2 regions of the Micromonospora sp. NPDC057141 genome follow, and region 1 is predicted to be linked to the other one. Evidence: predicted binding sites of a transcription regulator. Region 1 holds the regulator's gene; the other holds the start of a gene.
The links. The regulator HrcA, encoded in region 1, represses chaperone genes, less so after heat shock. The targets are predictions, from matches to a motif close to GGTTNGCACNCTCNNNNNGAGNGTGCNAACC.

Region 1 (3,308 bases):
CCGTGGCGGTGGACTCGTCGGGGGCACCCGCCACCACCGGCAGCCACGCCCGGCGGGCCTGCTTCGCCGCCTCCCGGGCGGTCGCCGCCCACTTCTCCCGGGCCCGCACGCCCCGCTCGCCGCGCCACTGCGCCACCGAGCGGGACGCCGCCCACGGGACGATCTCGTCCACCCCGACCTCGGTCATCGCCTGCACGGCCAGCTCGCCCCGGTCGCCCTTGGCGATGCCCTGCACCACGACGAGCCGGGGGACGGACGCGTCGACGTACCCCCGGGAGGTGACCCGCAGGTCGAGGGTGCCCCGGCCGACGGCGGTGACCACGGCGGCGGCGGTGCCGCCCCGGCCGTCGGCCAGCAGCAGCTCCTCACCGGCGCGTAGCCGCTGCACGGTGGCGGCATGGTGCCCCTCCGGGCCGCCGAGGGTCAGCCCGTCGCCGGTGGGCAGCGTGTCGACCAGGAACAGCGGCGCCGACACCTCAGGCGTGCCCGTTGAAGGCGTCGCGCATCCGGGAGAAGAAGCCGCCCTGCTTGCTCAGCTCGGCGACCTCCTCGCCCCGGGTCTTGGCGAAGTCGCGCAGCATCTTCTCCTGGTCGGGGTCGAGCTTGGTCGGGGTCCGCACGTCGAGGTGGACGTAGAGGTCGCCCCGGCCGGTGCCGCGCAGGTGCGGCACGCCCCGGGCGCGCAGCCGCAGGGTGCTGCCCGGCTGGGTGCCGGCCTTGACGTCGACCGTCTCCTCGCTGTCGAGGGTCTTGATGGTCAGCCGGGTGCCGAGCGCGGCGGCGGTCATCGGGACGGTGACCCGGCAGTGCAGGTCGTCGCCCTTGCGGGAGTAGACGTCGTGCGGGCGCTCGTGGATCTCGACGTAGAGGTCGCCGGCGGTGCCGCCGCCCGGACCGACCTCGCCCTGCTGGGCGAGCCGGATGCGCATGCCGTCCTCGACCCCGGCCGGGATCTTGACGGTCAGCGAGCGGCGGGTGCGCACCCGCCCGTCGCCAGTGCAGGTCGGGCAGGGGTGCGGGATGGTGGTGCCGTAGCCCTGGCAGACCGTGCACGGCCGGGCGGAGACCACCTGGCCGAGGAAGGTCCGCTGCACCGACTGCACCTCGCCCCGCCCGCCGCACGCCTCGCAGGTGGCCAGGTGGGTGCCGGCCGCCGTGCCCGCACCGGAGCAGGTGGTGCAGAGCACGGCCGTGTCGACGGTGATCGGGGCCTCGACGCCGAACGCCGTCTCGTGCAGGTCAAGCTCCAGGCGCAGGATCGCGTCCGCGCCCGGCCGGGTGCGCGGGCGCGGGCCCCGGGAGCCGCCGGCCGCGCCACCGAAGAAGGCGTCCATGATGTCCTGGAAGCCGACGAACGGGCCGGCCCCGCCGGGCCCGCCCGGGCCGCCCATGCCCCCGCCGCCGGGGGCGAGCGGGTCGCCGCCCAGGTCGACGATCTGCCGTTTCCGGTCGTCCGAGAGGACCTCGTACGCGGCGTTGATGTCCTTGAACTTCTCCTGTGCCTCCGGGTCCGGATTCACGTCCGGGTGGAACTGCCGCGCCAGCTTGCGGTAGGCGCGCTTGATCTCGTCGTCGGAGGCCTCCCGGCTCACGCCGAGGATGCCGTAGTAGTCCCTGGCCACTGCGTCCCGTGTCCTCATGTTCTTGTCGCGTTGCGCCGGTCGTCGGCCGGAGCCGGCCGTCGGCCCTGACTGGTCAGTTCTGGGCCAGCAGCTCGCCCACGTAGCGTGCCACGGCCCGCACGGTGGCGATGGTGCCGGGGTAGTCCATCCGGGTGGGGCCGACCACGCCCAGCCCGCCGAGCGCGGTCACCCCCGGGCCGTACCCGGTGCTCACCACCGAGGCGGCCCGCAGGTTGTCGATCTCGTTCTCGTCGCCGATCAGCACGCGGGTGGTGGTCGACTCGGCCTCGCCGATCAGCTTGAGCATCACCACCTCCTCCTCCAGCGCCTCCAGGATGGGCCGCAGCGACCCCTGGAAGTCGAGCAGGCCGCCCCGGGTCAGGTTGGCGGTGCCGGCCAGTGCGATGCGCTCCTCGTGCCGCTCGACCAGCGTCTCCAGCAGCACGGTGGAGAGCGTGGTCATCGCGCCACGCAGGTGCGGGGTCGACTCCTCCACCAGCGCCTGCACCAGCGGCGGGGTCTCCGACAGCCGGCTGCCCACCAGCTTCTCGTTGACCAGCCGGCGCAGGTCGGTGACGTCGTCGGCGGAGACGGGCGCGGGCAGCTCGACCAACCGCTGCTCGACCCGGCCGGTGTCGGCGATCATCACCAGCATCAGCCGGGTGGTGGAGATCGGCACCAGCTCCAGGTGCCGCACCGAGGAGCGGGCCAGCGAGGGATATTGCACCACGGCGACCTGGCGGGTGAGCTGGGCCAGCAGCCGCACCGTGCGGTGCACCACGTCGTCGAGGTCGACCGCGCCGACCAGGAAGCGTTCGATCGCCCGGCGCTCGGCCGGGCTGAGCGGCTTGACCCGGGACAACCGGTCGACGAAGAGGCGGTAGCCCCGGTCGGTGGGGACCCGGCCGGCGCTGGTGTGCGGCTGCCGGATGTAGCCCTCCTCCTCCAGCACCGCCATGTCGTTGCGGACCGTCGCCGGGGAGACGCCGAGTTGGTGCCGCTCGACCAACGCCTTGCTGCCGACCGGCTCCTGGGTGGCGACGTAGTCCTCGACGATCGCGCGGAGCACGGCGAGCTTGCGGTCGTCCAGACCCACCCCTGCCACCTCCTGTCGCACGTCGGCCCTGGCGGCGCGGCGGCACCGCAGGCCGGCGCTCCGCCGGTGCGTCGACGCCTGGCACTCGACTGTAACGAGTGCCAGTCTACGTCGGCTGCCCCGTCATCGGTAAGATCAACGACGGACCACGGGCGCGGCAGCCGCCGCGCCGGGAGCCCCGTCGGGCGCACGCCGGCCGGTCGACCGCCGCCCGGAGCGGGCCGCCACCTGCGCACGCTGACCGATCATCCGCCACGCCCGACCGGTGTCGCTCTGGTGCCCGCTTGCCCGCAGCCCCTACCGTGACATGCATGACTGAACCACCTCGCCCTCCCGGATCGGGCGACCCCGGCGGCTACCCGCCGGAGCCGAACCCGTCGGCACCGTACGGCTCGCCGGGGCACGAGCCCCCCACCGCACCACTGTCCGGGGCCCCCGGGGCAGGCGGCTATCCCCCGCCCGGTGGCTATCCGCCACCCACCGGCGACCAGCCGCCGTCGGCCGGCTACCCGCCGCCCGGTGGCTATCCGCCGCCCGGCGGCGGCTACCCGGCCGGCGGCGCGTACGGCACGCCCTCCGGCGGCTACGCC
Region 2 (3,308 bases), on a different contig from region 1:
AGATCTTCTGCGTGGTGATCAGGATGTACGGGTCCTCCAGGACCGACTCCTGACCCTCCACGTCGGTGACGAAGTTGGGGGAGATGAAGCCCTTGTCGAACTGGAGACCCTCGGTCACGTCCAGCTCGGTGGTGAGGGCTGAGCCCTCCTCGACGGTGATGACGCCGTCGCGGCCGACCCGCTCCATCGCCTCGGCGATCAGCTCGCCGATGGTGGCGTCCTGCGCGGAGATCGTCGCGACGTGCGCGATCGACTTCTTGTCGGCGACCTCGACGGCCCGGTCGAGCAGGGCCTCGGAGACCTTCGCCGCCGCCGCGTCGATGCCGCGCTTGAGGCCGGACGGGTTGGCGCCGGCCGTCACGTTGCGCAGGCCCTCGCGGACCATGGCCTGGGCCAGCACGGTCGCGGTGGTGGTCCCGTCGCCGGCGACGTCGTTGGTCTTGGTCGCCACCTCCTTGACCAGCTGCGCGCCGAGGTTCTCGTACGGGTTGGTGAGCTCGATCTCCTTGGCGATGGTCACGCCGTCGTTGGTGATCGTGGGCGCACCGAATTTCTTGTCCAGGACGACGTTGCGCCCGCGCGGGCCGAGAGTGACCTTGACCGTGTCCGCGAGGGCGTTGACACCGTGCTCCAGCAGGTGCCGGGCGTCGTCCGAGAAGCTCAGGATCTTCGCCATCTGTATCCCTTCGAAGCGTCACTGCCCCGGCCCGGCGAGCCGGACCGGGGCAGTGGCACTGATCGGTTGCTTACTTCTCGATGACCGCGAGGACGTCGCGGGCGGAGAGCACCAGGTACTCCTCGCCGGCGTACTTGACCTCGGTGCCGCCGTACTTCGAGTAGAGGACGGTGTCGCCGACCTTGACGTCGATCGGCACACGGTTGCCCTTGTCGTCGATCCGGCCCGGGCCGACAGCGAGGACGGTGCCCTCCTGCGGCTTCTCCTTGGCGGTGTCGGGGATCACGATGCCCGACGCCGTGGTGGTCTCAGCCTCGTTCGCCTGGACCACGATGCGGTCCTCGAGCGGCTTGATCGCAACCTTGGTCGCGGTAGTCACGGGCATACCCTCCTGGGGTACTGGTTTCGTTGCTGGACGGCGGGGCCGACCAGCGTCAATCTGCCACATGCCACCGGGCGGGGCCGTCGTCGCGGGTGCCGGTCCGCCTGGCGTCAAACCCCCGGGCACGGGGCCCGGAAGCTGGCACCCTCGATGGGAGAGTGCTAATCGCAGGTTAGGCCGTGGCTAGCACTCCGTCAAGGAGAGTGCCAACGCGTCGCCCGTCGTGTCGCCACAGTTCCGCCACTCGTTACCGCGACACGCCGCCAGCGCCGACCCCGGGCCCCACCAACCTCCGACACCACCACCGCCGTCGGCCAGCCGCCGCCCGGGCCCGACAATGGGCACGTGGATCTCGACCAGTTCGCCGCCCTGCGTACCCCCGAGGGGTCGGCCGCGCTCGCCGCGGCGGCCGAGGTGGCCGGCGGCGACCCGCTGGCCGCGGCGGCCGCGCTCCGCTCGGCCGGGGTGCCCGCCGCGCTGGCCGCCGCCGCGCTGACCCAGGCCGAGCTGCGCCGCCGGGCCGTCGGCAAGTTCGGGCCGGCGGCGGCCGGCATGCTCCTCACCCGCGCCGGCCTGGAGCAGGCCACCCGGGGCGTGGTCGCGGCCCGGCGGGCCGACCGGCTGCGCGCGGCCGGGGTGCGCACCCTCGCCGACCTGGGCTGCGGCCTCGGGGCCGACGCGCTCGCCGCCGCCCGCGCCGGCATCCGGGTGTACGGGGTGGAGGCCGACCCGGTCACCGCCGCGATGGCCGCCGCGAACGCCGAGGCCGCCGGGCTGGCCGACCGCTTCACGGTGGAGTGCGGCGACGCCACGGCGTTCGACGTGTCCCGGGTCGACGCGGCGTTCTGCGACCCGGCGCGGCGCAGGGCCGGCACTGGTCGGCGGATCTTCGACCCGAACGCCTACTCGCCGCCGTGGGACTTCGTCACCGCGCTGGCCGAGCGGGTGCCGCACACCGTCGTGAAGGTGGCCCCCGGGCTGGACCACGCGCTGATCCCGGCCGGCGCGGAGGCGGAGTGGGTCAGCGTGGGTGGCGACCTGGTCGAGGCGGCCCTGTGGTGCGGCCGGCTGGCCGAGGTCCCCCGCCGCGCGACCGTGGTGAAGGAAGGCTGTCATCAGCTCACCGGCTCGGGCGCGGCCGAGGCGGCGGTCGGCCCGGTCCGCCGGTACGTCCACGACCCCGACCCGGCGGTGGTCCGCGCTCACCTGGTGGCGGAGCTGGCCGGCGAGCTGGACGCCACGCTCGCCGACCCGACCATCGCCTACCTGTACGCCGACGCCCCCGGCGCGACGCCGTTCGCCCGCTGCCTGGAGGTGACCGACGTGCTGCCGTTCTCGCTGAAGCGGCTGCGCGCCCTGCTGCGGGAACGCGCGGTGGGCCGGGTGGAGATCCTCAAGCGCGGCTCGGCGCTGGAGCCGGAGCGGCTGCGGCGCGACCTGCGGCTGGCCGGCCCGGAGGCGGCGAGCCTGGTGCTGACCCGGGTGGCGGGCGCGCCGACCGTGCTGGTCTGCCGCCCGGTGACGATTCCGCTGGATCGTGAGGCGGCGGCGGGCTAGCTTGTCGGGCATGGCGGGACAGGGGACTCCGGCGACGGCGCTGCTGACGAAGCGGAAGATCCGGCACAGCACCCACCCGTACGACGTGTCGCCGGACGCGCCGAACTACGGCGCGCTCGTCGCGGCGGCCCTGGGCGTGCCCCCGGAGCGGGTGTTCAAGTCGCTGGTGACCGAGGTCGACGGCGCGCTCGCGGTGGCGGTGGTGCCGGTGACCGGCGAGCTGGACCTCAAGGCCCTCGCCGCCGCGCTCGGCGGCAAGCGGGCGACGATGGCCGACCGGGCGGCGGCGGAGCGGGCCACCGGCTACGTGCGCGGCGGGATCAGCCCGCTCGGCCAGCGCAAGCGGCTGCCCACGGTGCTGGACGCCTCCGCGCTGACCCACGACACGGTGTACGTCTCGGCGGGCCGGCGGGGCCTCCAACTCCAACTCGTCCCGGCCGACCTGGTCGCCCTCACCGACGCCACCACCGCCCCCATCGCCGCCGGCTGACCCGAGCATCGCCCGATCGCCGCGCCCGAGGCGCGGCCCTTCGGCCTGCCCCGCTTTCGGGGCGGTTAGGGCGGGGTGTCAGGCACGTTGCTGAATTGTTACCGCCGCCAACAAACTTCTGACCTCGGCGGTCTTGTGCCGGGAGTGTGACGCGCAATACGTTGCCGGACACAACAAAACACCGCTCCACTCCCACTCCCCCA

Region 2: a site for HrcA is predicted at 1,195-1,225, ahead of groES (co-chaperone GroES). Genes of this name have one in related genera too.

The regions. Positions count from the first base shown of each region.
Region 1 covers NZ_JBHUVA010000014.1:47,077-50,384, forward strand. The annotation lists gene ACFT41_RS11305 (16S rRNA (uracil(1498)-N(3))-methyltransferase) at 1-475, opposite strand, end outside; gene dnaJ (molecular chaperone DnaJ) at 477-1,622, opposite strand; gene hrcA (heat-inducible transcriptional repressor HrcA) at 1,696-2,718, opposite strand; gene ACFT41_RS11320 (DUF4870 domain-containing protein) at 3,030-3,308, shown strand, end outside.
Region 2 covers NZ_JBHUVA010000010.1:120,999-124,306, forward strand. The annotation lists gene groL (chaperonin GroEL) at 1-676, opposite strand, end outside; gene groES (co-chaperone GroES) at 747-1,061, opposite strand; gene ACFT41_RS09475 (methyltransferase domain-containing protein) at 1,404-2,615, shown strand; gene ybaK (Cys-tRNA(Pro) deacylase) at 2,626-3,105, shown strand.